2 linked regions of the Chelatococcus sp. YT9 genome follow. The protein of the gene in region 2 interacts with the protein of the main gene of each other region in a pairwise test. Links are inferred from orthologs where the notes say so. Each region holds a gene or a part of one and is shown on either strand. Other genes may lie near its edges. The genes, in order: sfsA and KIO76_RS08520.

Region 1 (14,540 bases), 880 kb from region 2 along the record:
CGGCCCAGGCTCACCTTTTTCGGCACACCCATCGGCATCCGCCTCGTCGGCGCGGTCGTGCTCGTCATATCGCTGGCGCTTCTCGTCGCTGCGCCGATCATAGGCCAGATTCCACTTGGGCTGGCGGCCTGCCTGGTCGGGCTCGGCCTCGTGGAACGGGACGGTCTCCTGGTGATCGGCGGCACTGCAGTGGGTGCCATAGGACTCAGCCTCAGCCTAGGCTTCGTCGTTGCCATCGTCAGCGGTGTTACGGCCCTGATTTAGAGCCTTGTGCCACCTTCTTGATCAGGGCCGGCTGATGCTCCTGAAGCGCGCCGGGGTGCGCGAGGAGTTCATCGATGTCCTCCGCGGCCACGGGCTTCGAGAAGAGGTAGCCCTGCAATTCATGGCAGCCCAGCGCGCGGAGGAATTCCAGCTGCTCCTGGGTCTCCACGCCCTCCGCCGTCACCGTCAGGCCGAGCGCTCGGCCGAGATGGACAATCGAATGGATGAGAATGGCAGACTCGCCAGTCGTCTCGGCAGCTTCGAGGAACGAGCGATCGATCTTGATCTTGTCGAAAGCGAAGCGCCGCAGATAGATCAAGCTTGAATAGCCCGTACCGAAATCGTCGAGCGCCAGGCGCACGCCATGGGCACGCAGCTCGATCATAGCTTCTTCGGCCGCATCCGCGTCCTCGACCACGACGCCTTCCGTAAGCTCCAGCTCGATGCGCGTCGGATCGATGCCGCTCTCCGTGATAATGCGCATGACGTTCGAGACGAAATCGCGATGGCGGAATTGTATCGCGGACACGTTGACTGCGATGCGAACGCCCGGCCACCGCTTCGCATCCGCGCAGGCGCGCCGAAGAACCCACTCGCCGAGAGCGATGATGAGGCCTCTCTCCTCGGCTATGGCGATGAATTTCTCCGGCGCGATCAGGCCGTGCTCGCGATGCGGCCAGCGCACGAGAGCCTCGACAGCAACGATCCCGTAGTTATTGATCTCGACCTGGGGTTGATAGTGCAGAACGAGCTCATCGTTCTCGATCGCTTTACGCAGGTCGTCCTCCACGACCTTGCGCAGGCGCAGCGCCTCGTCCATCTGACGCTCGACGAAGCTGAAACGATTACGGCCACTGTTTTTGGCCTGGTAGAGCGCGGTATCGGCGAGCCTTAGAAGCGTGTCCCGATCCGTGCTGTTTTGCGGGCTGAGAACGATGCCGATGGACATGCCGACGGAGACGAGCGCATCGCCCATCTCGATGGACTTATTGACCGCCTCAAGGATACGGCGGCAAAGCGCCTCCGCGTCGTGATGGGCGGTGACGCCGGTCTGGATGATTGCGAATTCGTCGCCACCTAGCCTGGCCAGGGTGTCCGCGCCGCGCAGCAGATTCGAGAGCCGCTGGGCGATGACGCGGATCACATTGTCGCCGACCGCATGGCCATAGATGTCGTTGACGTCCTTGAAGCGATCGATGTCAAGGAACAGAACGGCGAGGCCTTCCCCGGAGCGGTGGCTCCGCGCCAGTTCCTGTTCGAGCCGCATGCTGAAGGAGAGACGATTGGGCAAGCCAGACAAGGTGTCCTGCCCAGCGAGGCGCCGTGACAGATCCTGCATGCGGATCTCGTTATAGGCCATCCGCCGAGCGATGAGCCAGACAGCGGCAAGCGCGAAGAGGGCGACGACGCTGGCCACCGCCATGATGAGGGCAAGCCTTGGCCAGACGGTGCGGCTCGGCAATGGCGGCTGCCAGGCCAGGGACATGCTGTCGCCAAGGGATGCCTTGATGGGCAGAGCCTCATGCCCGGGCGGGGGCTGGCGGGTCAGCGTGACCGGCGCGCTGCCTGCTGCTCGCCCGATCGCTTCGATGTCACGAACTGTATAGCGGTAAATGATGACCGCGGTCTGGCCGGCTGCTCCGGCAGCCGCAAGGGCCGGTTCACGTCCATCCTTGGCGACGAGGAGATACACGGCGCCATCGTGATACACGAAGTGGTCGACCGCCTGGCCCGGTGTCGGCGGATTGGCGAGAAAGAAGTTGACCAGAGCTTTCAGGCTTTCATGTCCGCCCCGGCTGTCAGAAGGCGCGGCAGAGCCCGCGACAGCAACAGGACGGATGGACCGCGAACCGTCGGTCATCACCAGCGCCTCAAATACGCCGGGTTGTGCGGATCTCTCACCCCCTGTCACGTCAGAGAGGAGACCTGCGCGTGATACTTCGGATGAATTGAGATCAACTGTCGCCAATATCGTATCGAGCCGCTGCTCGACATTCTTCTTATGAGCCGTCAAGACCTCGGCGAGCCGGTGTCGATGTTCGGCGGCCGACCATTCATCGATACTGTTGCTCATATGGACGAGGGCAAGCAGCATCCCCGCTATAACCGCAACAACGATCAGCGCGATTGGCCACAGAAGACGACCAATCAAGGCCGCAGGCCGGGCGATGCGGAAGCCGGAGAACAGCAAAGCGGCGATGGTCCTCGCAATCGAAATGACAGGCTAGCCCGCGTCTAACAAAGCACAGTGCATATTTCACAGATTGGATTGACGAGTCGTTGCTTCTGCGAACCGATTGCGAATTCTTATCAATGAGAGAGCGGGGTCAATCCATTTTCATGGTTAACAGCCTCATATTAGGGCCATTCCCCGCAAGCTCGCGTGGCCATTTCGGCCAACAATGATGTGATCGTGGACTTCGATGCCTAAAGATTTTGCAATGGCGATAATATCCTGCGTCATGCGGATGTCCGCGGTCGACGGTGTTGGATCCCCGGAGGGGTGGTTGTGGACCAGAATAAGCGCGCTCGCTGCGAGTTCGATGGCGCGTTTAACCACCTCGCGCGGATAGACCGGCGTGTGATCGACCGTGCCCGATTGCTGCAGTTCGTCGGCGATCAGGGAGTTCCGCCTATCGAGGAACAGGATACGAAAATGTTCCTTGTCGGCGAACGCCATCGCCGTGCGGCAATAGTCGAGCACCGCGCTCCAGGATGACAATACCGGACGCTGGGCTATCTCGCCTTTGGTGAGCCGGCGTGCGGCGGCTTCGATGATCTTGAGGTCGGTCACGACGCTCTCACCCACGCCGTTCACCTCGACGAGCCGGGGTGGAGGCGCGGCCAGCACCTCCGCGAAGCTGCCGAAGCGCCTGAGAAGCTGCTTTGCGATCGGCTTCACATCCCGACGCGGGATTGAGCGGAAGAGCACGAGCTCCAGCAGTTCGTAGTCTGCAAGCCCGACATCCCCGGCTTCACGGAAACGCTTGCGCAACCGCTCGCGGTGATTGGCGTAATGCGGGGCAATGTCTTCCACCGCATGCGACGTGGATGCTTCTTTGGCGCGATCGGTGCTCTCACCCGCTCTGGTCCGATCCATCACCTTCGCCTCACGTGGCATTGGCGAAAGGAGGACAATGCAGACCGGCGGGCGAAAGCGTGAAGATCTCGACCCCCGTCTCTGTGACGCCAACGGTATGCTCGAATTGCGCGGACAAGGAGCGGTCGCGCGTCACGGCCGTCCAGCCGTCGGAAAGCACCTTCACCTGCGGGCGCCCCAGGTTGATCATGGGCTCGATGGTGAAGATCATGCCCGGCTCGAGGGCCACTCCCTCGCCGGGGCGGCCGAAATGCAGGATGCTTGGCTGTTCGTGGAATTCAAGACCGATCCCATGGCCGCAGAAATCCCGGACCACCGAGCAGCGTTCTGATTCGGCGAATTCCTGAATGGCAGCGCCGATATCCCCCGTCGTGGCTCCTGGCCGTACCACGCCGATCCCGCGCATCAGGGATTCATATGTGATCTCGATGAGCCGCAAGGCGCGGCGCGGGACTTCACCGACGGTGTACATGCGGCTGGAGTCCCCATGCCAGCCATCACGGATAAAGGTGACATCGATGTTGATGATATCGCCTTCGCGCAATGGCTTGTCGTTAGGCTGACCATGGCAGACCACGTGATTAAGAGACGTGCAGCAGGAGTGCCGATAGCCGCGGTACATGAGCTGGGCGGGGAGGGCGTCGTGCGCCATACCGAAATCGAAGACCAGCTTGTCGATGGCCTCGGTCGTGGTGCCGGGATTGACGTGGGCGGCCAGCATATCGAGGCATTCGGCGGCAATACGGCCGACCCGGTGCATGCCTTGGAAAGCCTCGCGGCCATAGATCTTGATACCGTTGCCGCGGCGGCTCACAAGAGCATCGCTGAGCTCGATCATCACGCTTACCCCGAAGAAGCCGTGTTCAGAAAAGCCGATTGCAGCACGGAAGGCGCCATTCCGGCGAGGGTCATGCGGCCTCCTGCTTACGCAGCAGGCGGCGTACCGATGATCCCCCGCGCCAACTCTAGTCCATGCCGAGATCACCGCAAGGGGCGAAGGAGTGGACGCCCGCTGGCGTATCGATCGCGGGCGGTGTAAGTATCCCCACCATGACGCTCGTGAATGCCGGCTCCTATGATAGCGAGCCATTTGGAACCTTTGCCCCGACGAATCCGCTGCGGTCCATCATTGCCATGACCCGCGCGATGCCTGACGTCTGGCTTCCGAAGCGGACCGCGCTTGCCCTGCGCAATATCGCGTTGCGCAGTATGGATGGACGCCCCGTGGACGTCGAGACGCTCGGCGTGCGCATGCGTCTCTTCCCGTACAACAACATCTGCGAGAAGCGCATTCTCTTCACGCCGCAATATTTCGACGTGAAGGAGCGGGAAATCCTCGCGAGCCGCCTGAAAGGCGATTGCACCTTCATCGATATCGGCGCGAACGTAGGCGCTTATAGCCTTTTCGTCGCCGCGCAGGCCGGCCCGCGTGCCCGCATTCTCGCCATCGAACCACAGCCCGACATATTCGAACGGCTCGTCGCGAACATCCGCTTCAATCCGTTCGGCACCATCAAGGCCATCGCCTGCGCGCTGGCCGATAAGTCCGGCGAGTTGACCCTGTTTCTCGACTACGAGAACCGGGGTGAATCGAGCGTCAAGATCGTCGGTTCAGAAAACACTACGGCGATCCGCGTGCCGGCCAAGACCCTGCTCGAGCTTCTGCGCGAGGAGGGCTTCGAGCATTTGGACGCGGCCAAGCTGGACGTGGAGGGCGCCGAGGATCTCATCATGGAACCGTTCCTGGATCAGGCGCCGGCTTCGCTGTTTCCCAAGCTCCTGATCATCGAAGACGGGGAGGGGCGCTGGCATACGGATTTACCGAAGCGCCTCATTTCGAAAGGATACCGCTTCGTGATGCGAACGCGCCTCAATCTGATCTTCGAAAGATGAAGATTTGAGCGAGGACGGCTATCGGAGAGATGCCGCCCACGCGTGAGATCGGCGTGCCTCAGATCTTCGGCTGCGGCTGGTTCTGGTATTTCTTTGAGTCGCGGGCGAGCTCAAGACATTCCTGCAGCTCGACATAGCTCGGGGTGCCATCGGAGCGGGTTTCCGAGAGGCAGCTGTCGACGCTTCCGGTCGAGAAGGTCTTCCATTCCTTTTCAATCGCCGCATGAGCGCTTTTTTCATCGTTCATGCATTGATTAAAGGTCGTCTTGGACTGTGCGCCGAATTCCGCGGCCGCACGGCAGCTGGGCGCGGTGTCGAGCGTGGGCACGGGGCCTTCGGCGGCGAGAATGAGGTGTGCGCCAATGGCCAGGGCAGTCAACGGGAATGGCATATCAACCCTCAGAAGTGTGGTGAAGCCTGGGACCGGCCTCAGGCGCTGCTTAATCTTGGCGCAAGGTGCCTGATGCGTGTGTCAATAACAACAAAGATTATGATTTTAGGTAACCGGCATCTGCCGTGCTTATGGAAAGCCCTTCACCCGATAATCGGGACAAGTCGATCGGCCGCGATCATCTCAGTGTTCAACCGGCAGGTGATGGCATAGGCCTCGACACCGCGCGATCTGGCGTGGTCAAACGCCGCCGCATAGGTCGGGTCAATGTCGCGGGCAAGGGTGAAGCGCTCGGCCTCCATCTGGATCACAAACAGCATGACAGCGCGGTACCCGTCCTCGGCCATGTCGCCGAGTTCGTGGAGATGCTTCGTTCCGCGCGCGGTGACACAATCCGGGAATTCCGCGAAGCCGGGCTGGCGCATCATATGGACGTTCTTCACCTCCACATAGCAGGCGGGACGGTCGTCATCCTCCAGAAGAATGTCGACGCGGCTCGCGCGACCGTATTTCACTTCCCGGCGCAGGCGCGCATAGCCGGCAAGCGGCGGAATGACGCCGGCGGCGATCGCCTCGGTGGCAAGGCTGTTCGGCAGCGACGTGTTGATGCCGACCAATTGCGGGCCTGCTCCAAAGTCCGCCTCGACCATCTCCCAGGAGTGGCGTAGCTTTCGGGCCGGATTGGGCGAAAGCGACAGCCAGACTCGGTTGCCGGGCGTCACGAGGCCCAGCATGGCCCCCGGATTGGCGCAATGGGCTGTGATGGTGCTTCCATCGGTCAATTGCACGTCGGACAGAAAGCGCTTGTATCGCGTGATCAGGCGACCTTCGATCAAAGGTGAGGGAAATTGCATCAAAGGCCTCGCGGGAGAACGAAGGACAGCTGGGGTTATCAGCGTCCGTTTCCGTTCTCAAGGCCGCCTTGCCACCGCTGCTTTGCCACGCTGAAGCTTGCACTCTTGAGAGAGGCCGGTCCAGAGAGTAGATCAACGCGAGCGCAGGGCTATCGTCGGCCCTCGGTGGGCAAGGAGAGTGAACATGAGCGAGGCGGCTGCGGTTGAGATGAACGTGGTGACGGCTGCTCTTCTTGTGATCGGCGACGAGATTCTCTCAGGCCGTACCAAGGACAAGAATATCGGCTATATCGCTGAATATCTCACGGCGATCGGGATCGATCTCACCGAGGTTCGTATCGTCGCCGATGACGAAGCTGCGATCATTGACGCACTGAATGCCCTGAGAAGCCGCTACACCTACGTGTTCACCACCGGCGGCATCGGCCCGACGCATGACGATATTACCGCTGACAGCGTCGCCAAGGCCTTCGGTGTGCCGATCCATGAAGACCCGCGCGCCATTGCCTGTCTGCTGGAGCGTATCAAGCCGGAGGACCTCAATGAGGCGCGCCGCCGCATGGCGCGGATCCCGGAAGGCGCGGAACTCGTCGCAAATCCGGTTTCCAAGGCCCCGGGCTTCTGGATCGGCAACGTCATCGTGATGGCCGGCGTACCCGCGATCATGCAAGCGATGCTCGACAGTGTGGCCCCGAAACTCGCCACGGGCCGCGTGATGCTATCCGAGACCATTCGCGCCGAATGCAAAGAAGGCGATGTGGCCGGGCCGTTGCGCGAGATCGCCGAGCGCTACCCCGATGTGATCATCGGTAGCTATCCCTTCAACGACGAAACCGGCTTCAAGACCAATCTGGTGCTGCGTTCCCGCGAGGCATCGCGGCTCGCCATCGCCGCGGAGGCCGTGCGCCATATGCTGACGTCCCTCGATGTTGTGCGCCCCTGAGACGGCTCGGCCTGATACAACGAGCCCTGAATTCATCATGCGCACAGCGCTTCGGCCAAGGCCGTTTCGCCAAGACGAAAGTGAACGAAAGATAGTGTAATGGTAGGATCTTCAGAAAAAGCCTTCCCCGTGTCGTGGGATCAATTCCACCGGGATGCGCGCGCCCTGGCGTGGCGTCTACACGCCTTCGGGCCATTCGACGCCATGGTCTGCATTACAAGGGGGGGCCTCGTCCCTGCAGCCGTCGTTGCGCGCGAATTGGAGATCCGCCTGATCGAGACGATTTGTGCGGCGAGCTATCACGACTACAAGAACCAAGGCGACCTGAAGATCCTCAAGGACGTCTCACCCAGCATCAAGGCACTTGGCGGCGGCACAGGCAAAGGGGTCCTCGTCATCGACGATCTGGTCGACACCGGGAAGACCGCGCGCATGGTCCGCGAAGTTTTGCCGGAGGCCCATTTCGCTGCGGTCTATGCAAAACCTCAAGGCCGTCCGGCTGTCGACACCTTTATCACCGAAGTCTCACAGGACACCTGGATCTATCTGCCCTGGGACATGGGACTTACTTTCCAGCCGCCAATCCGCGGTGGCGCAGCGGGTTGAGTCCGTTAGGAGAACAGGACAAACAACGCGGCGATCAGGAGCCACTGCAGGACGCAGGCATTGCGGTAGAGGGCGAGCGCGCGGCGGATGTCCGCGGGACCTGCGTCCGCACGGCCGTCGCCCATCCAATGGTCATGGACGACATGGCCATGGTAGGTACGAGGGCCCGCGAGCCTGAGTCCAAGCGCCGCCGCCATCGCAGCCTCCGGCCAGCCGGCATTCGGCGAACGGTGGCGCGGCGCATCGCGCTTCATCGCCTGAAAGATGCCTTGCCGCGCGACATGAGGCGTTATCCAGGTCGCGGCGATGAGGAGGCAGCCAGCGAGCCGCGAGGCTGGGAGATTGACAAGGTCATCGAGGCGCGCCGAGGCCCAGCCGAAGGCATCGTGCCGCGGTGTGCGGTGGCCGATCATGCTGTCGGCGGTGTTGATCGCCTTGTAGAGGGCCATGCCTGGGAGGCCCGCGATGACGAGCCACATGCCGGGGGCCACGACGCCGTCCGCGTAGTTCTCGGCGAGGCTTTCGATCGCGGCGCGGGCAACGCCCTGTTCATCGAGGCTCTCCGGATCCCGGCCGACGATTTTCGAGACAGCCTCCCGGCCGCCTCGCAGCCCGCCTTTCTCCAGCCCATCCGCGACAGCGCGGACATGGGTGAAAAGACTGTGCTGGGCGAGCCCGGTGGAGGCGATGATGGCGAGGATGATGAGACCCGGCAGCACCAGTATCAGCGGCAGGTGATAAAGGATGCTCTCGATAAACCAGGCGATGCCCCCAACGATGGAAAGGAGCAGGACGAGCGCCACGATCCCCCAGCGCCGCCGCGTCGCAGGGGCGTGCTTTTCCTTGTTGAGGTGCCTGTCGAGCCATGCGATCAGCCTTCCCATCCATGTCACCGGGTGGCCGATGACGCGGTACAGGCGCTGCGGATAGCCGATCAGCGCCTCAAGGGCGAGCGCCACGGCGGCGATGATAAGGGTCGTTTGCAGGTCCATGGTGGAAGAAGGCGATAACATGTCTGGATACGCAGGAATATCGCCCGTGCTCCACGGTGGCGATCTCGGCGCCGCAAGCCGGACTTTTCCCCAGGCACGTCAACCCTGGGTCGATCTTTCGACGGGTATCAATCCGGTATCCTACCCCATTCCGGCACTTCCCCCTGCGGTCTGGACGCGTTTGCCCGAACCAGCCGAACTGGACGCGCTTGAGAAAGCGGCCGTCGTCGCCTATCGCGCGACGGCCGGAACGCATGTGGTCGCCGGGCCGGGAAGCCAGGCGCTGATCCAGCGTATTCCGTGGCTTCTTTCCCCGCGCCGCGTCGCGGTGCTGGGGCCGACCTATGGTGGACATGCGCCCGCCTGGACGGCGGCCGGCCACAGTGTCGAGATCGTGTCCTCACTGGCGCACCATCGCGACGCGGCTGTTGTCGTTCTGACCAACCCGAATAATCCCGACGGGCGCAGTCTCTCGGCCGAGACGCTCGCCGAAGTGGAAGCGCAACTTGGCCCGACGGGGCTGCTTGTGATCGACGAAGCCTTTGCGGACGTGATGCCGGATGTCAGCTTCGCCGATCGGCTCGCGGGCCGTCGGCGCGCGCTCGTCCTTCGGTCTTTCGGCAAATTTTTTGGCCTTGCCGGCGTGCGGCTTGGCTTCGCGCTGACAAGTGACGACGACCTCGCGCGGCGGCTGCGCGATCACCTCGGCGCCTGGCCGGTTTCCGGCGCAGCCATCGCGATTGGACAGACGGCACTTGCTGATACGAACTGGCATGTGGCCATGAGAGCCGCGCTCGCGGCGGCGACCCGACGCCTCGACGATCTGCTCGGCAGGGCGGGGCTTGCGGTAGTCGGTGGCACGACGCTCTTCCGTCTTGTGAGGAACGATGCGGCGGAGCAGTGGTATCGGATGCTCGGGGAGAGCGGCATTATCGTCCGGCGTTTTCCCGAGGAGCCGCTTCATCTCCGCTTCGGGCTTCCTGGCACAGAACCTGAATGGGCACGCCTTGCCGCGGCACTGGATAGTTGTGCGTGAGGCTTGTCACGATCAGTCCTGCGCTTGCTCTATGGGCGCGCGCCGGATAACCCTTCATGGGTGAGCAAGAGCTCGGCGGACGTGGCGAAATCGGTAGACGCAGCAGACTTAAAATCTGCCTCCTGTATAGGAGTACGGGTTCGAGTCCCGTCGTCCGCACCACCATTGATCGGATATCACCTTTCTGAAGAATTTGGGTGTGGTGTACCGCCGATCGTCCAGGAGGTCGGGCCCGCTCAGGCCGGGGCTTCGGCGCGTTTGCGAATGCCCCGGTGAATCGCCAAGTAGTCGCCAAGCGTGCCAGTATATTCATGATGGCCCATGTGCGAGACCTTCGCGGTGAGATCACACCAGATTTCACCGCCGCATTCGTTGATCCAACGGTCACAGAATGCGAAATCTTCGCCGATGAACAGCCCCGTCTCATCGATACGCGTCGTGAAGAGATCATAGAACCTGTTCACCGCATAAGGGAATTCATCAGCATCGCCGGCCCGGTATTCGGTGTGCTGATACTTCTTCACCATCGTTTCCAGCACATCGCGTCGCAGCAGCATCAAGCCCGTTCCGATGCGTTTGACGCGCGCGAAGTTGTTGCGCACATCCTTTGGTGGGACCGCGCCAGTCATGACGCCCGGGTCCTCGAAGACCACGTTCCAGTTCACCGCGGCTTCGTGGAAAGCGTTGAGGTCTCGGGGCTGCACGGCACGCGTGGGTAGGTTCCGATAGCTCTTGGCAACATAGGGCGCTGCAACAAAAGGTACCTCGCAGCGTAGCATGTTCAGGATCGTCCTTGCCTCGAACTTCATATCTGAATCGACGAAGAGGAGGTGCGTCGCGTCCTTGTTTGCCAGAAACTCACTGACGATCATGTTGCGCGCGTGATGAACAAGTGCACATCCGCGCATGAAAAAGACACTCGCGGCGGCCTTCCGGTCCCGCAATTGCATGACAGTATCCATGATGGATAGCGATGTATCGGTATAAATACGACGATCGTACGCTGGCACAGCGATAAAGAGGCTTGTCCGCTTCATGGAAAACCCGGTGAGTTGACCACCATCGCAGCCTCGAGTTCTGCGATTTTCAGCCCATCTAACATTGGTGCCGGTGGATACTCAAATACTTCCCCACGCGCCGTCGGCGCTTTTCCAGACATATAATCCGGATTTATGCAGTCGACCGACTTTGCCTTTCCGGCGCGAGTGGCTGCGGTGGACGCATGCGTGGACCCGAGGCCTCGTGCACTATTGGCATTCCATGAAGCGACAATAGGACGGCTGATGAGAAGACCGGCAATCGAAGCCAAGAGGGCGACTGGCCTGCCGAGACGATCCGCGGCCGAATAGAGGCGGAGCACTGCAAAGGCATCCGGTCCCTCCTGCAAGTGTTCTGCAAAATTCCCCGCACCTGCGCACGTCCCGGCCCGCGTCGTTCTTGATCCTGGATGAGGAGATTAGCCGTCAGCCGTTTCGTCTCTGTCATGCTCCGAGAGGAAGTCGAGAAGATGGTGCGTAAATACCTCGGGTTGTTCGACATTAGCAATATGGGCGGCGTTTTCGATAATCATCAGGCGCGCATTTGGTATCGCTTGCGCGATGATTTCTGCACCAGCTACCGGCGTGGTTGGATCCTGGCGTCCGACCATGACCAGTGTAGGAGCGGTGATCATGGGAAGTCGATCGGTAAGATCGAGTGCCATTAACGCGTGGCAGCAGCCGATGAAACCATTTGGCTGCGTGGCGCGGATCATGCCGCGCACCCAATCCATCCCCGCGGGATTGGCAAGCCGAAAAGCCTCAGTGAACCAGCGCTGTATGGTAGGTTCGACGAGGGGCTCCATGCCATCTGCGCCGCTCGCGGCATCGATCCGGCCCTGCCACATCGGGCGGTGCGCGTCACTGTAGGCGCTGAGCGTATCGGCCAGCACAAGGCTTTCGATGTATTCGGGATGGGCGATAGCCAGTTGCTGCCCGATCATACCGCCCATCGACAAGCCGACAAAGTGGGTGCGTCTGATGCCGAGTGCGTCCAGAAGCCCGCGAATATCCTCAGCGAGCGCGGCGATATCAGGCGTACTGGGGGGCATCGATGATCCACCGTGGCCTCGTATATCGTAGCGCAATACCCGAAAATTCCGAACAAGCGCCGCCATTTGAGGCTGCCACATCTCTAGATGAGCGGCGAGGGAGTGACTGAGCGTAACGACGGGCGCTGCTTCCGGCCCTTCGATACGCACATTGACACGAAGATCTGCAACTTGAATGTGCATGGCGAATAGTCCGTCCGCTTCTTCATTCGTGAGGGTCGGAAGAATTGTATGGAAGATCTTCCATCTTCGAAAGGAGGCGCGATGGTGGCGTGGGTGCTTGAATATTCATACAACGAGCGGCCTTTAGCCGTGAAGATCCCCCGCACTTGCCAATATTCGAGCAGATCAACGCGTGTTGACGCCATCCGGCTGCTCTCAATAAGGTTGAGCTGCGGGCGCCTCGCAGGTTCTCCATTCTACTGAAGCACCGCGGGTATCCCTTGAAGCGCGATCCTGCGCATATCAGCACAAAAAAAGCCTGTCCCGGATAACCGGAACAGGCTTTTGCAGGAAGCACTCTACCTCTTCATGATCTGAACGCTATAAATTCTAGCGCGAGATCTGACGAATTCCGATAAACGGAATGAATGTCGTCGTTTACGCCTTGGCGGCGGCCTTCTTGCGTGGAGCGGCCTTGCGCTTTGCAGGGGCGGCGGCCTTGACTTCCGCAGCAGGTTCCGCCGCCGCAGCTTTTGCCTTGCGCCCGGATGACTTGGCTGCTGGAGCGGGTTCAGGAGACTTGCGGCGCTGCTGACCAAGACCCATGGTCTTGGCGAGTTCCGAACGGGCCGCCGCGTAGTTAGGAGCAACCATCGGATAGTCGGCGGGGAGACCCCACTTCTGACGATACTCCTCGGGCGTCATGTCGTAACGCGTACGCAGGTGACGCTTGAGCGATTTAAACTTCTTCCCGTCCTCCAGGCAGACGATGAAATCTGCTGTGACCGACTTCTTGATCGGAACAGCAGGCTGAGGCTTGGAAACCGGCTCTTCCGTCGGCGCTCCGAGGCGCTGCAGTGCAGTATGGATATTGGAGATCAAGCCGGGAAGCTCGCCGACAGCTACACTGTTGTTGGCGACATAAGCCGCGACAATTTCTGCCGCGAGTTCGACGGATGCGACGCGATCCGCAGTTTCAGAAGATGTTGTCATGGGAACCTCTCGCGTACGAGTAATCACTTTCGATTTTTGATCGCTTATTCGATTATTTCAACCTAATCAACTATGGATGTGGCGAAAAATGGTCGAAGGCATGATAAAAATATGCGATGCACTAAGCTGCAAGTGCTCATCATGCACCATCATTCCCTTTTCTTGGCATCCATCCTGTTTTCGAAGGTTGCCCTTATGGCTCCGCCTGCAACTGCTTTTCGGGTATCCTACTTGAGAAGTTGCATTGCGAAAAGGCAGTTCTCTCACATAGCCGGCTCTGCTGATTTGTATATTCGATCAACGTGATCTTGTATACTCTTGACGTATATGTATAGAGCGATTTTGTCGCGATTGGTGAATTTTTGTTGGCCATTTTTGGCATGCTTCGCATTTGTTTTGGTCAAAGAGCGTAAGGGTATCAAGGGGGTATCAGGCGCTATGCTTTGCGCTTTTATGCGCCGCTAGCAGCATCTTCGGTTCCAGTTGTAATGGATGCCCTTTATCATGTTGATTTGTATATATTTTTTCAAGGGGCAATCTCCCTATCTCCTATCGGCGCGATCTCGGCAGTTGAATGGTTTTGCGGAAAATCGCGTGTCTCGAAAATTCGCAATAGGAAAGCGGTATCCGCCAGCTGTGATGTTTCGGTAGAATGGCCCGCTACATCCGCTCCCGCCCGTATCACTGCCGGATACTGCAATCCGCTTGGATTGCCCAGAAGAGCGCTATTGAAAGGAGCGATGCCGTAGCGATGTGTACGTAAGTCTGCTTTGGCCAGCCTTGGCTTGGTTGAAGACCTCGTGCTGGGCATCGGACGAAGCGGTTGTGCTTGAATCTTCCAATAAATATTACTTATTGCTACCGAGCCTCAGCATTGGAAATCGCTGCGCGCGAATCCACAGATTCACTGGATTGTGGTCCGCGCATAGGAGCGCGTCGACTTCATCTTGCCTGTGGAGCCTTTTGTAAGAAAGCAGATCCCGAATCAGTTCGGCAGCCTCCCGAAGCCGCGCATTCGGTCCATACGCGCAAGAGCAGCACTGTCGTCGGGTGGACTGCCGATTGAGTGACTTCCATGGAGCGGACCCGTATGGCGGCCGTCTAGGTGGCTTTTTCTCTGATCCAACATCCGGAAACACGTCGGCATCTTTTGGGTCGGCATGACCGTCGCTGCATTCTCGGCCCAAGGCGGGCCCGCTTTCCGAAGGGATCTCCTT
Region 2 (14,466 bases):
TGTGACCTTGCTTCGTTGGGTGACACGACCGGACCGGGCAGCCCGCCCCGCATCCTATCCAATGTCTCGCGCGCCCTTACAAGCCACCGACTGTCAGGGAATGTGATGAAAGTCCTGCAAATCCTCCATACCGACGAGATTGGCGGCATTCAGACCCTGGCTCACATGATCGAGCAGGGGCTGGTCCAGCACGGCGTTGAGGTTGAAACCGCGATCATGTTCCCGCGCCCGTTCATGCCTGCAAAGGATAAGCTCGTGGCGGCGATCGCCATGGCACGCCGCATCATGGCGGGCGGCTGCGACGCGCTCATCGCCTATCAGGCTACGGCGTCTATCCTCGTGGGCACGGCGGGGCGGCTTGGTGGCTTTAAAAACAGGATTGTCCATCAGACGGCCATCCCCGGGGAAACCGCACCCTTCGTGCGGTGGCTGGACCGTTTCGTCGGCACCACCGGCGGGTATACCGCCAACATTGCCAATTCCGTTTTCACACAGAACGAATTCTCCCATTACCCCGTCACCTATCGTCGCGATCTCCGATTGATCGAACACGGTCTCGATGCGCCGCAGTCTCACTTGACCATGGCGGAGGCGCGCCAACGGTTCAATCTGCCGGCGACCGGCAAGCTCATTCTCAATGTCGGACGCCTCGTCGACCAGAAGAATCAGGACGTCCTCGTTAAGGCCCTGCCCGCCTTGCCGGCGGCATCGCTGGTGATCGCGGGAGATGGTCCGAAGCGCACTCACATCGAGGCGTTGGCCCGCGAATTCGGCGTTCACGAGCGATTGATCCTGCTCGGCAATGTCTCCCCGAGCGATGTGCCGGACCTGTTCGCGGCAGCGGACGTCTTCGCCTTTCCGTCCGTCTGGGAAACCTTCGGGCTTGCCGCCGTGGAGGCCGCGATGGTTGGGTTGCCCTCGGTGGTTGCGGATCTCGATGTGCTGCGCGAGGTGCTCGCGACCGGCGAAATAGCCCCCATTCGCTTTGCCAATCCTCATGATGTCAAGCGCTGGAAGGATGCGCTCGCGCAGATGCTGCGCAATCCTCCCCCGCCTGCGGTGCGGCGCGAAGCTGCGCGCGCCGTAACCGCGAAATACGCGCGCGAGCGCATGGTCGATTCCTATCTTGACCTCCTGCAGGTCGCGCACTGACCATGTCCTTGCTCGCCGCTTGGGCGGCATGGCTTCGCCGCATCGCCTGCATGAGCAGCCTGATGCTGGTTCTGTCGCCGGCATCGGCCAGCACGCCCGCGCCGCCGGACCAGACAACGCCGGCCTTCCGGCGCGGTACCAATGTCACCTGGTTCGCCTTCCCCGCCACGATCGCGCGCGCCGGGCACTTGGCCTATACAGCCTCGCCCTACGCCACGCCCGATAGGGCCGAGCCCCCCCGCCTCCGCGCGCTGGGCTTTGACCACGTGCGGATGCCGATCGATTTCGGCCCGCTGCTCGAAGCCGACCAGCCCGGGCGCGAGGGACTGCTTAGTGACATTATTGGGACCGTGCGTAGCCATCAGGCGGCAGGCCTCGGTGTCATCGCAACCCTGATGGCCCCCGGCCTGAACGGGGCGTTGCCCGAAGCCTTTCTCGATGGAGTCAACGGCCGGCAGTTCCGGCGCTATCAGGCGCTAGCCGGCCAAGTTGCGAGCCGGCTCGACAAGCTTCCTCCGCATCCGCCCGTGGCTCTTGAGTTGCTGAACGAGCCGCAACAGGCATGCCGTGCCGAAAGCGGAACCGACTGGACCGCGCACCAGCAAGTCCTTGTCCACGGCCTGCGCAAAGGCAACATCAGGCTGCCCCTCCTGCTGACGGGGGGTTGCTGGTCGACGATCAAAGGCCTTGTCATGCTCGACGGCAGCCTTTTCAAGGACAGGCGAAATCTCGTCAGCGCGCACTTCTATGACCCGTTCGTCTTCACCCATCAGGGCTCGACCTGGACATTGCCCTTCCTCGCTGAGATACGCGGCGTCCCCTATCCAGCCGCAAACGGGCGTCTTGATGAAACCCTCGCCCGAACGAATGCCGCCTTCGCCGTGTCATCCCGTTGGCCATCCGCGGAGCGCGACAAAGAGCGCCAGGCAGCCGAGGAGGCGATCCGCTGGTATTTCACCTCTGCGCCCGGCCGGGCCGCGATCGACGAGGCCTTCACGCCCCTGAAGGAATGGCAGCAGCGCAACGACATCGATCCGGCGCAGATCGTCGTCACGGAATTCGGCGCGATGCGGCCGGCCGGAGCATTGGTCAGCGATGATGCATCACGGGCGCGCTGGCTCAGCGACGTTTCGGCAGCTATTGCGCGCAACGGCTGGGGTTGGACGCTCTGGCTTCTGAGCAGCCCGCCGTTTGGGCTGGAGGGGCCACAGGGCACCCTATGCCCGGCGGCCGAACTGGCACAAGCGATCGGCCTCACCATTCCTGCATCCTGCCGGCCTGTGCCAAAGCGATGAGAATTTCCAGGGAATCCAGCACCGGGACAGACGAGCCGCCCAACGGAAGGAGAAACGCCGAACGGGGCAGATCCCGTTAATATTTTGTTATATCAGTGATTTTTTACAGCCAATTACCTCATGTCGCTGATTGCTCAGCCGTGGCCTGCCGCTTGCGGAATAGAAGCTGTCGGTGCTCCTGATACCGCGTGAACGTCTCAAAATGAGACAAACTCTAGCCTCGGATCAGGAGAGACCAGACGAAAAGCTCCTTGCGGAGCCTGTGAGGCAACCATGGCTGTTATGAGTTCACGCTTCGAACCCTTGGGCAATCTGCGCGCCATGAACGCGGTCAGTGAACCTTTCATCGGCGAAGCCACGACCCGTTTCGATCCGTGGGCCACCCTCCAAGGCCTGCGCCGCAGGTTGCCGCTCATCGGCGCCATCGCGGTCACGACCACGGCCCTCGCTATTGGCTATGTTGCCGTAACGCCGGCGAAGTACACCGCGACCACGCAGGTGCTCATCGACACGCGCGGCTTGCGCATCCTGGACAATGACATCGCGAATCGAGCGACGACTGGCGACAACGACCTGATCGCCATGGAAAGCCAGCGGCAGGTCATCGAATCCCGCAGTGTGCTGGAAAAGGTGATCGATCGGGCAGGCCTCGAGAACGACCCGCTGTTCGGCGCGCGTCCCGCTGGCCTGCGCAGCCAGGTCATGTCGATCTTTGGCTCGGGCGAGCGCGAGGATCGCTTTTCCAAGGCGCTCAAGGCGCTGCAGAAGAGCCTGACCGTGCGCCGCGGTGATCGTTCCTTCGTTATCGACATCGGCGTCGTGACGGAAGATCCCCAGACATCCCAGCACGTCGCCAACACCGTCGCCGAGGTCTATATCGGTGAGGAACAGCGCGCCCGGGCGGAGGCCGTTGGCCGCGCCAACGCGGCCCTGGCTGCACGCCTCTCGGAACTCCGCGAGCGCGTGACTGTCGCCGAGGGTAAGGTCGAGGCCTATAAGAAGGACCACCGCATCATCGGCATCGATGGCGGCCGGGCCGATGAGCAGGACCTGCGCGGCCTCAACACGCAGTTGCTGGCGGCCCAGGCGCAGGTGGCTGAACTGCAGTCGCGCGTTGATCAGATCAAGTCCATCCAGAACAATCGCGCCATCGACGCGCTCGTCCTGCCCGAGACGCTGCAGGCCAGCAGCATCACCGCCCTCAAGGAGCAGTATGCGGCCCTCATGCGCCAGCAGGCCGAGCTCGGCCAGTCGCTGCTGCCGCAGCACCCCCAGATGAAGGCGATCGCCGCCCAGGCCGAGCAGATTCGCCAGCTCATGCGCGCCGAAATTGGCCGGGTGGCGACAGCCACCTCCGCCAACCTCGAGCGCGCCAAGGCGACAGTTGCCGACCTCGAAAAGCGAGCCGCCGCGCTCAAGAACAATGTGCTCTCCACCAACGAGACGAGCGTGCAGCTTCGGGAGCTGGAGCGTGAGGCGGATTCGTCCCGCACCGTGTATGCCTCTTACCTGCAGCGCAGCAAGGAGCTGAGCGAGCAGCAGGGCGTGGACACCAGCAACACGCGTGTCATCAGTGATGCCGTGCTGCCCCGCGACCGTAGCGGCGCTTCGCCTATCCTGATCATAGCCGCCGGCCTGCTGCTCGGCGCAGGGCTCGGCACTACGCTGGCCTGGGGCCTCGACCAGATCGACGACCGTCTACGTGAGGCCAACCAGGCGGCCGCCGCCAGTGGTCTGCCCGTCCTCGCCAGTGTTCCCGGCGCATGGCGCCACGCGCCCGCTAGCCAGTTCAACTTTCCGGCTGCGATCCGCAGTGGGCGCAGCAACCTGAAGACGATCGATCGGCTCACCGTCACGAAACCCTTTCTGCTCGGCCAGCTTGCCTTCTCGCTGGAAAGCATGCTGCCGCCCTCCGAGGCGCGCACCGTCGTGATCGTTTCTCCTGATGCCAGTGGCCTGGCCGGTGATATGCGGTCAAAGATCGTGGTCGACCTCGCCGTTACGTTCACCCAGGATGGTGAGCGCACCCTGCTCGTGGACGGTGACTCCCGTGGCCGACAGCTCTCCCAGCGCGTTCTAGCAACCGAGGCGGCGAGCGGCGAGAACGTCATCACCCCGCTGCCGGCTGGCGCCAGCCTTCGTATCCTGCCCATGGGCGCGACCGCCACCGGCCAAATGGCTCGCTCGCAGCGCGCGCTGCTCGACGATATCAGCGCCGCGGGCACTGACGCCCCGAGCCTCACCCTCATCGATGCCGCCCGACCGCAGGACGACCTCACCGTGCAGCGCTTCATCGCCTCGGCGGACATGGTCCTGGTGCTGGTTGACCAGGGTGCCACCCGCCAGCGCGCCCTGAACGAGACGCTGGCTTCGATCCGCGCCCTGCGCCCACGTTCGGTCGGCATGGTATTTGTCGAGGCTTAGACACGGCACCAATAGCGTCCCCTCCGAACGATGGACGCGCGAACCGGCGCTGGATATCGATTGGCCTCTAGCTCTCATCCAGGCTTCGCGTTATGAGCGTTGCATACGCAGCAAACAGTTTTCAGACCGTGACCATGGCTCCAGCGCAGAGCGACTTTCGCCAGTCCCTGGTGCTTCCCATCCTGCTCGCAGCGCTCTCGTTCAATTTCGCTCTGTGCTTCGTGAACACGAATGTCATGGGCGCTGGCGCCGGCATGGTCATGCTGGTCGAGGTCATGCTGGTCGGCTGCACCTTTCTCCTGGTCGCCGACCGGTCCGCCGCGCTCTATTTCGTGCTTCTCGCCATCTTCTCCTATGTCGGCGCGCTGATGCTGTTCCGCGGCGTCATCGATCCAAAGATCCTGCGCGACCTGATGATACCGGTCGTCTTCTACATCCTCGGCTTGACGCGGGGCAATCTCGCCCTTGGTGATCGGGCGGTGACATGGTCGATCCTGGTCGTACTCGGCGCGGCCTTGTTCGAATGGATGTTCCTCGACACCTTCCTCAAGTATTTCGACGTCATCGGCTATTACGTTTCGCGTGGCTCGGTCGACGCTGCAGCGACCACAGGCGAATCCGGCCTGTTCATCTCCGGCACGCGCTTCGAGGGGCGGACGCTTCTGCCATTTCTCGGCGAGCATCGGGTCTCCTCGGTCTTCCTCGAGCCGGTCTCTGTCGGCAATTTCGGAGCGGTCGCCTTCGCCTGGGTGCTGAGCCGCGACTTCCACAGGCCCCGGGCCCTTATTCCCAAGACGCTCGCCATCATGACGATCCTCGTGCTCGGTGATGCACGGTTCGGGATGTACCTGTGCGGGATTACACTGGGGCTTTATCTGGTCGCGCCCTTGGTTCGCCCTGGCATGGTGTTTGTCGCACCCTTCCTTGCCATCATCGCCCTCATCACCTACGCCGCGGTGAAGGGCAATATCGCTTGGGACAACACGATTTTCGGCCGTTTTCTGCTCGCCGGGCAGCTCATCAACACGCTCGGCCTCGGCGAAGCCATGGGCCTTGTTTACACAAGCACTGATTTCAACGACTCGGGCTATGCGTACGCCCTCTCGCAGCTCGGCGTTCTTGGCTTTGCGGGGGTCTGGGCACTTTTCGTGTTCATCCGCGTGCCGGAAGGCCAACCGCGGCGCTTCACGCTATTTGTCGCCTTCTACATCATTCTGCTTTTGTGCATCAGCGTATCCTTCGCCACCATCAAGACCGCCGCTCTCTTGTGGTTTCTCGCCGGCATCTGCGCGCGCAGCCCCGCGGCGTTGGCATGGGACATTCAAGCCGGGCGCTTCACCGACAACCTCAAAAGGAAGGCAGGGCTTCGCCCCGCGCCGGCGACCTGACGCCTAGTATATCAGGGAACTGTGACGACGAGCCGATGGAACAAGCCCATGCGGCAGGCTTCCCCTGCAATCAGCCGCGGTTGCCCGACTTGAGCAACTTTTCAGCGATGCCGTAGAGCTTCTCGCGACGTTCCATCTCTTCCCAGACATCGTCCGGAACGATGCCGGCTTCCGCCCAGAGAACGGTGAGATGGTAGAGGAGGTCGGCGCTTTCTCGAATGACTTGCGTGCGGTTGCCCTGGACGGCGTCTAGCCCCACTTCCGCCGCTTCCTCAACCAGCTTCTTCGCCATCTTGGCGACGCCCTCCTGGGCGAGCTTGACCGTGCGCGGCGCGCCCTGTCCATGACGCTTGATCGCCAGAACCGCTTCATAGAGGCGTTCGATGCAATCGTTCCCGGCCGCCAGCTGCACTTCGTTCCTATGCTTCATCGTATTTTTGCCCGCGACCTCGCTATCGCGTTCCCCCTCGCAACACCAGCCATATCACCTTCGATAGTACCTCACCGCTTTGAATCAATGTCGAATCAAAAGACACGCTTTCTAGTTGATATTCCCGACAAAAATACAACCATAGCGCATCGCTATTGACGGTTTGATGACTGTGGAATGGTCAACCCCGGGGATGGATGGAGCGGACGCCAGCTACCCCACCAGATGCCGGAAGGTCGCGACGACCTGCTCGTAAACCGGCCGTTTAAACGGCACCACGAGTTCCGGCAAGCGCGCCATCGGTTCCCAGCGCCAATCCTCGAATTCCGCTTTGTGGGCGCCACCCGCGGGCGTGCGAATGTCGATCTCACGCTCATCGCCCGTAAAGCCGAGCGCGAACCACTTCTGGGTCTGGCCGCGATAACGGCCCTTCCATGCCTTGCCGATCAGTTCGGATGGCAGGTCGTATTCGAACCATTCGGGTGCTTCAGCCAGGAGGCGCGACGAGCGAACATTCGTTTCCTCGTAAAGCTCACGGTGGGCCGCGGTCAACGGGTCCTCGCCGTCATCGATCCCGCCCTGCGGCATCTGCCAGGCGAATGACTCAGTTACCCGTTCAGGATCGTTGCTCGCCGCGCGCCGTCCGACGAAGACTTCGCCACGCGCGTTCAGCAGCATCACCCCCACACAGGGGCGGTAGGGCAAAGCGGCCTTTTCGGCGGGGCTCAGATCGGCGCCGGTTTTTGCATTCTTATCCGCCACAACGCTCTCCCTCAGGCTGATCGCCGGCAGAAACAGATCGTACCGGCCGGTGCGGAAACGCGCACGGCCCCTGCGCGGTTGCACAGGGGCCGTTCTAGAAAATCACCGGCGTACTCTTGCCGGTTGGCGGACGGGGGATCAAATTCCGGACGCTTCGGCTGCTCCAGGCGCAGCGCCATTCGCAGCATGGTATCGCGCGCCCTCGCCCGTCGAGCCGTCGCCCATCACGCTCCCGCCATTAGTTCTTGGCAGGAGCAGCACCGTCCTTCTGAGCCCCGGATGCATCCGCCTTCTTGGACTGCAGAGCCGGATTAGCCTTGCCCCGCAGAAGGTCAAAGGCAGCGATCAGCTGGTTGTCCTTCGTTGCATCCGTCGGGACATAGCTCGACGAAGCGCCGCGCTCGTCGTCGGTGTTCTTCAAGTGACCACGCAGACCCGCCTCACCCTTGCTCTCGTCCTTGCCCTTCAACTCATCCGGCACATTCGGGATGATCTCGATGTCAGGATCGATACCGCGGGCTTGAATGGAGCGGCCGGACGGCGTGTAGTAGCGGGCTGTCGTCAGGCGCAGCGCACCATTCGAGCCGAGCGGAATGATCGTCTGCACGGAGCCCTTGCCGAAGGAGCGGGTGCCGAGCACCGTGGCGCGCTTGTGGTCCTGGAGGGCGCCGGCGACGATCTCCGAGGCAGACGCCGACCCGCCATTGATGAGCACCACGACGGGCTTGCCCTTCGCCAAGTCGCCGAGCTTGGCATTGAAGCGCTGCGTCTCATCCGCATTGCGCCCACGCGTCGAGACGATCTCGCCGCGATCGAGGAAGGCGTCGGAGACGAGGATGGCCTGATCCAGCAGCCCACCCGGATTATTGCGCAGATCGATCACGTATCCCTTCAGCTTGTCCTGCGGGATATCTGCCGCGATCTTCTCGATACCATCCTTCAGGTTCTCGAACGTCTGCTCGTTGAACTGCGAGACGCGGAGATAGCCGATATCGTCCTCCTCGCGGGAACGCACCGCCTTGATGCGGATCACGTCGCGCGTCAAGGTCACGTCGAGCGGATCCTTCTGGCCGGACCGGATGACCTTCAGCTTCACGTCCGTCTTGACCGGGCCGCGCATTTTGTCCACGGCCTGGTTCAGGGTTAGGCCCTGGACCTGCTCGCCATCGATCGTCGTGATGACGTCGTTCGCCAGGATGCCGGCACGTGCGGCAGGCGTATCGTCGATCGGGCTCACCACCTTGATGAGACCGTCTTCCATCGTCACCTCGATGCCGAGGCCGCCGAACTCGCCGCGGGTCTGCACCTGCATGTCCCGATAGCTCTTGGCGTCCATATAGCTCGAATGCGGATCAAGCGAGGACAGCATGCCGCTGATGGCGGCTTCGACGACCTTGCTTTCATCCGGCTTTTCCACATAGTCCGACCGGATCTTCTCGAACACGTCGCCGAACAACGTCAACTGACGATAGGTCTCAGCGGACGCGGCAATCGCACTCGTGCTCGTCAGGAGAGGCGACTGCGTGGCGACAACGGCGGCACTCGCGCCGATCAGTGCGCCAACCATCACGAGAGTAACTTTACGCATCATCCGCGTACCTTTTCGCCTTGCGATTTCGCCCACCACGGGCTCGGATCGATCGATCCACCGTCCTTGCGGAATTCCACATAGAGGACGGGACCGTTCGATCCGCCTATAAACGCCGTTGAAAGCGGCGATGCCGTTTCACCCATGACAGCCACCGGCTCTCCCGCCAGCACGAACTGCCCGAGTGCCACGTTGATCCGTTCCATTCCGGCTAGCAATATATAGTACCCGCCACCGGCATTGATGATCAAGAGTTGTCCGAAGGAACGGAAAGGCCCGGCGAAAGCTACCCATCCATCCGCGGGCGAGGCAACCGTGGCCGCCGGACGCGTCGCGAGGGAGATACCCTTCGTCGTCCCACCAAAGCCATCTGACGCGCCAAAATCACGCAATCTTGAGCCGCTGACCGGCAGCGGCAGAAGGCCGCGCGCCTCCGCGAAGGCGATCTTGGGCGAGAGCCGCGCAGGATCCCGAAACGCTGTGCCAGCAGGGGTTTCCTGCCCGGCCTGAGCTGCCGCCGCGCGCCGCGCTGCTTCCGCCGCGCGCTGAGCGGATGCGATTTCGCTCTCCATGCGATCGATCAAATCTTTGAGGCTTTTGGCTTGAGACGACAGCGCGGCCACCCGCGAGGCCTCGCTATCCGCCGTTTTTTCGACATCCCCAAGCTGCTGCTGACGTGCCGTTACGAGCCCAGAAAGCCGCGCCCGCTCCCCCGCCAGGGTTGCAAGATCGGTCTTCAAAGCTTCGCGATCATGGGCGATGGTCTCTCGCAAACGTACGAGTTCCGAGAGATCGGACGCGAGCGCCTCCGTTTCGGCTTTCAACTCAGGCACGACCGCGCCGAGCAGGATGGAACTGCGCACAGCCTCCAGCATGTCATCGGGATGTACGAGCACGGCTGGCGGAGGCCGCCGACCCATGCGCTGCAGGGCAGCCAGCACCTCGACGATCACATCGCGGCGCCCCGCCAGGGACCGACGAATCGCCTGCTCGCTCGAATTGAGCACGGAAAGGCGCTGCTCGATCTGGCTGACGCGGGTCTCCGCCGCGGTAGCCCTCTGATTCGTCTCGATCAGCGCCGCGTTGAGCCGCGCACGATCCGCCTGCAGCGACGCAATCTCCGCGTCGAGCTTGGCCCTGGCCTCGGCACGGGCGCGCATCTCGTTCTCGATAGCCTTGAGTTCTTCCTCGCGCTGGAGCTTGTCCTCCTGTGCGCGCTGGGCCTGTTCGAGCGGGGCGTAAGGCTGAGCCGGCGCTGACGTGCCCGGCTGAGGCGCGGCGGTCTGAGCCGAAGCCTCGGCGGCGACCATCAACGCTCCCGCGGCGACCGAGGCGATTGCCAGCCGGGCTCCGAGGAATTTGCCCGTCGAGAGGCAGGACATCAAAGGCAAAGGCGAACTCTTGAAAGCGTTATAATTTCGGCAAATCTGCTGATCCGAAGGCGATCGCTCGCTTTCGCGAATCGATCATACCCGATGATACGGATGACCCGTTAGGATTGTCATAGCGCGATAAATTTGTTCGGCGACGAGGATACGCACGAGTTGGTGAGGAAGCGTGGCGGCGCCGAAGGCCATGATGGCAGCCGCCTGCTCGCGCACCCGTGTATCGAGCCCGTCAGGCCCGCCGATCACGAAATTTATGCCGTCCACGCCTTGATCACGCCAGTCTGCGCAGCGCTGTGCGAAGGCAGGGCTCGGCATGGATGCACCCGTCTCGTCGAAGGCCAGAACGACGCCATTGCCGCAGCGCGCGACAATGGCGGCCGCCTCCTCCGCCTTGCGCTCGACAGCGCGTTTTGCGCGGCTTTCAGGCAGCTCGACCATGTCGATCGCGCCGAAGCCGAGCGTCCGCGCCAGCGGCGTGGACCGTTCCAGGTAGCGCTCGACGAGGATGCGCTCCGGGCCCGCCTTGAGGCGGCCGACCGCCACCACCGTCAAGCGCATGGTTTCAGCCGTGCGCCCGCTTATTGACGGAAGCGTCCTCGCGTTCACCGGACTGGGCGCCCGGGGCCGCACGCTCACTCGGCCTATCGGCGCCCCACATCTTTTCCAGATTGTAGAAGCCCCGGACTTCCGGTCGGAAGACGTGGACGATGATATCGCCGGCGTCGATCAGGACCCAATCGCAGGTCGTCGTCCCCTCGACACGCATCGGGCCGTAGCCTGCGGTCTTGAGGGCTTCGACAACCTTCTCCGCGATCGCCCCGACATGGCGGTGCGAACGTCCGGATGTCACGATCATGGTATCAGCGATCGAGGTCTTGCCGACAAGATCGATAACGACCGTTTCCTCGGCTTTCATATCCTCGAGACAATGAACAGCGATCGCAGTTGCGTCGCCGCCATAACCACTCCCGGGAGCCTCGGCTGTAACTCCGGCTGCCGGATGGAGCGATCCATTGTTCGCTCCAAGCATGGGCAAAGGATTCAGTGCCAGTTCCTCGCTTCACATGGCGCAATTGCCACATCCCCAAAGATAGCGGCGGTTGGTCTTATCTTCAATGACAATGGGCCAGAAACCTTTCAATCCATAGCCGGCGCGGGCAAATTCGCCTGCGCGCGGAGCGCTGTGGAGGATTGCGCTGACCGCGGTCCATGCAGGAAAACCCACGCGGGAGGCGCCGCGCCCGGAAGGGCGCCCGCGGATCGCTCGGACATCCGCATGGAATGCAGAGCAACGGCCGCCGGCGCTCGGGCCGCCTTGATCGTTGCTCCCGGCCGATCAACGATGACTATCGGCATCAGGGCTGCAATGGCCCGCCAGTTCTGCCAGCGGTGAAAGGTGCCGAGGTTGTCCGCACCCATGATCCAGACGAAGCGCGTGCGCGGGCAGCGCCGCCTGAGATAGGCCAGGGTATCATAGGTGAAGCGCGTGCCGATGGCGCTTTCAAACCCGGTGATATCTATTCGCGGGTGCTCGGCGACGGCCTTCGCCGCCGCCATCCGCTCCGCCAGCGGCGGCAGCCGCGCGTTGTCCTTCAAAGGGTTGCCGGGTGTCACGATCCACCACACCCGGTCGAGGCCCAGGCGCTTCATCGCGACGAGGCTCGCCAGCCGGTGTCCCTCATGCGGCGGATTGAAGGTGCCGCCGAACAACCCAATGGCAAGGCCAGGGCCGTGCGGCGGCAGGACGGGAAAAAGCGCCTCTCGGCGCGGCTGTCCCTCGCTCAAGGCCGTGTCTGACCGCTGCCATGCACGCGATAGTTGAAGGACGTCAGTTGCTCGACTCCGACCGGTCCGCGCGCGTGCATCCGACCGGTCGCGATCCCGATCTCCGCGCCGAACCCGAACTCGCCGCCGTCGGCAAACTGTGTGGAGGCATTGTGCAGCACGATGGCCGAATCCACCTCGCGCAGGAACCGTGCCGCGGCCTCCTCGTCCGCCGTGACGATCGCGTCGGTGTGGTGAGAGCTGAACGTTTCGATATGCGCAAGGGCGCCATCAAGCCCGTCGACCACGCGTACCGCGATGATGGCGTCCAGATACTCGGTCCGCCAGTCCTCCTCATCGGCCGGCTTAACGCGGGGGTCAGTCGCCTGGGCGATCATATCGCCGCGGATCTCGCAGCCCGCATCCGCAAGTGCCGCGATAAGCGGAGCGAGATGAGTCGTCGCGCACGCCTTGTCGACGAGCAACGTCTCGGCGGACCCGCAGACGCTGGTCCGGCGCATCTTGGCGTTGAGAACGATGTCACGCGCCATGCCGAGGTCGGCTGCGGCATGCACAAAGACATGACACAGGCCTTCGAGATGGGCGAACACCGGCACCCGAGCTTCTTCCTGCACGCGCGCAACGAGGCTCTTGCCGCCGCGCGGCACGATGACATCGATAGCGCCTTCGAGCCCCGTCAGCATCAAGCCGACGGCCGCGCGATCGCGCACGGGTACGAGTTGCGCGCTATCTGACGGCAGACCAGCTTCACTCAGGCCTTTGGCGAAAGCCGCCGCTATCGCCGTAGCTGACCGCAGTCCGTCCGAGCCGGAGCGCAGGATCACGGCGTTGCCGGCCATCACGCAAAGCGCGGCCGCGTCGGCGGTAACATTAGGGCGGCTCTCGAAGATCACGCCGACTACACCGAGCGGCGTCGCAACGCGCTCGATCCTAAGGCCGTTGGGCCGCTCAAAGCTGGCCAGCACGCGGCCCACCGGGTCCGGCAGGCCGGCCACGAGACGTACGGCCTCAGCCATAGCGGCGACACGCGCCTCGTTCAGCTCCAGACGTTCGACGAAGGAAGCCGCCTGCCCGTTGGCACGCGCCTCGGCGACATCCTCGGCATTGGCGGTCAGGATCGCCGGGGTCGCCGCGAGGATGGCATCGGCCGCCCTTTCCAGCGCTGCCGCCTTGGTTGCGGCAGGCGCGAGCGCGAGCACGCGCGCAGCCGCCCTGGCCCGCCGGCCCATTTCGGCCATGAGCTGCGGTACGTCGGCAGCGCTGTCAGCCGGTGGCAATCCGGCATGCCGCGCCGCATTGCCCGCCTCGCCGAAGCTCACCACCTTGCCCATCACCGTGCCTCCGCTCAAGCCCAAGCCCGACCATCCGGACTCGCCCCGTCCAAATAACAGGAGCAAATGTCCCGGATTGGCTGGCATTCGCCCAAGCCGGACTTGCTCCGGGTTGGGCCGCTAACGCCGTTTCGCCTCCAGCCCTCCCGAACCTTGTTAGGTAAGGGATTGCGGGCCCCGGTCAAGCAGATCCTGCGTCAGAGGCGATGATCGCGATATCCGCATCGTCGCGGCCGACCAGCGCCAGATCGTCCCGGTGGATGACTGTCGCCCGGCCGGCGTAGCCGAGCACGGCCTCGATCGCGCGGCTCGATTTTCCGGCTATGCGCTGCGCCTCCTCTGCATCGTAGCCGATGAGGCCACGCCCGATCTCACGCCCGGCCTCGTCGCGGATGATCACCGCGTCGCCTCTGCGAAAAGCGCCATCCACGCGCTTCATGCCCGCCGGCAGGAGGCTTGCGCCACCGCGCAGCGCCCGGGCGGCGCCGGCGTCCACATGCACCGTGCCGCGCGGTTCCAGCGTGCCGGCGATCCAGCGCTTGCGGGCGGTGACGGGATTGGACGGAGTGAGGAACCAGGTGCAGCGGGCACCGGTCGCGATCGCCCGCAAGGGGTTCTTCACGCGGCCGTCCGCGATGACCATATGGGCGCCGGCCGCAGTTGCTATCTTTCCGGCCTCGATCTTTGTGCGCATGCCGCCGCGTGAGAATTCCGACGCCGCGCCCCCCGCCATCGCTTCGATGCTAGCCGTGATGGCCTCGACTACCGGGATGGGGCGCGCCGTCGGATCACTCGCCGGGGGCGCCGTGTAGAGCCCGTCGATATCGGACAGGAGGACGAGGAGATCGGCTTCAGCCAGGGTGGCGATGCGGGCCGCCAGCCGATCATTGTCGCCATAGCGGATCTCGCTGGTGGCGACGGTG

Evidence for each region.
Region 1: the proteins of KIO76_RS08520 (region 2) and sfsA interact in binary tests that used the Escherichia coli proteins (3 or more experiments, as listed by UniProt). The link is inferred for Chelatococcus sp. YT9 from one-to-one orthologs.

The regions. Positions count from the first base shown.
Region 1 is NZ_JAHBRW010000001.1:2,765,452-2,779,991, forward strand. The notes cover bases 4,648-7,638. They hold sfsA (DNA/RNA nuclease SfsA), read right to left. Parts: upstream 6,503-7,638; coding sequence 5,792-6,502; downstream 4,648-5,791. Other genes in these bases: KIO76_RS12600 (FkbM family methyltransferase), read left to right, coding at 4,648-5,257; KIO76_RS12605 (hypothetical protein), read right to left, coding at 5,316-5,636; KIO76_RS12615 (competence/damage-inducible protein A), read left to right, coding at 6,687-7,445; gpt (xanthine phosphoribosyltransferase), read left to right, coding at 7,545-7,638. Outside these bases: KIO76_RS12580 (exopolysaccharide biosynthesis protein), read left to right, coding at 1-264; KIO76_RS12585 (putative bifunctional diguanylate cyclase/phosphodiesterase), read right to left, coding at 248-2,455; RadC family protein, read right to left, coding at 2,618-3,364; map (type I methionyl aminopeptidase), read right to left, coding at 3,375-4,202; more of KIO76_RS12600, read left to right, coding at 4,499-4,647; more of gpt, read left to right, coding at 7,639-8,051; adenosylcobinamide-phosphate synthase CbiB, read right to left, coding at 8,057-9,064; threonine-phosphate decarboxylase CobD, read left to right, coding at 9,063-10,079; KIO76_RS12640 (hypothetical protein), read right to left, coding at 10,316-11,029; pcaD (3-oxoadipate enol-lactonase), read right to left, coding at 11,536-12,351; KIO76_RS12650 (Ros/MucR family transcriptional regulator), read right to left, coding at 12,769-13,323. UniProt on the Escherichia coli protein: Binds to DNA non-specifically. Could be a regulatory factor involved in maltose metabolism.
Region 2 is NZ_JAHBRW010000001.1:1,894,365-1,908,830, reverse strand. The notes cover bases 11,330-14,246. They hold KIO76_RS08520 (glutamate-5-semialdehyde dehydrogenase), read right to left. Parts: upstream 13,451-14,246; coding sequence 12,209-13,450; downstream 11,330-12,208. Other genes in these bases: proB (glutamate 5-kinase), read right to left, coding at 13,725-14,246; KIO76_RS08525 (nicotinate-nucleotide adenylyltransferase), read right to left, coding at 11,565-12,212; rsfS (ribosome silencing factor), read right to left, coding at 11,330-11,457. Also shown: KIO76_RS08580 (lipopolysaccharide biosynthesis protein), read right to left, coding at 1-1; KIO76_RS08575 (glycosyltransferase family 4 protein), read left to right, coding at 106-1,152; KIO76_RS08570 (glycoside hydrolase family 5 protein), read left to right, coding at 1,155-2,447; KIO76_RS08565 (GumC family protein), read left to right, coding at 2,721-4,871; KIO76_RS08560 (surface polysaccharide polymerase), read left to right, coding at 4,964-6,259; KIO76_RS08550 (RNA pyrophosphohydrolase), read right to left, coding at 6,903-7,451; KIO76_RS08545 (S41 family peptidase), read right to left, coding at 7,690-9,039; KIO76_RS08540 (murein hydrolase activator EnvC family protein), read right to left, coding at 9,039-10,421; 23S rRNA (pseudouridine(1915)-N(3))-methyltransferase RlmH, read right to left, coding at 10,506-10,985; more of rsfS, read right to left, coding at 10,990-11,329; more of proB, read right to left, coding at 14,247-14,466. UniProt on the Escherichia coli protein: Catalyzes the NADPH-dependent reduction of L-glutamate 5-phosphate into L-glutamate 5-semialdehyde and phosphate. The product spontaneously undergoes cyclization to form 1-pyrroline-5-carboxylate.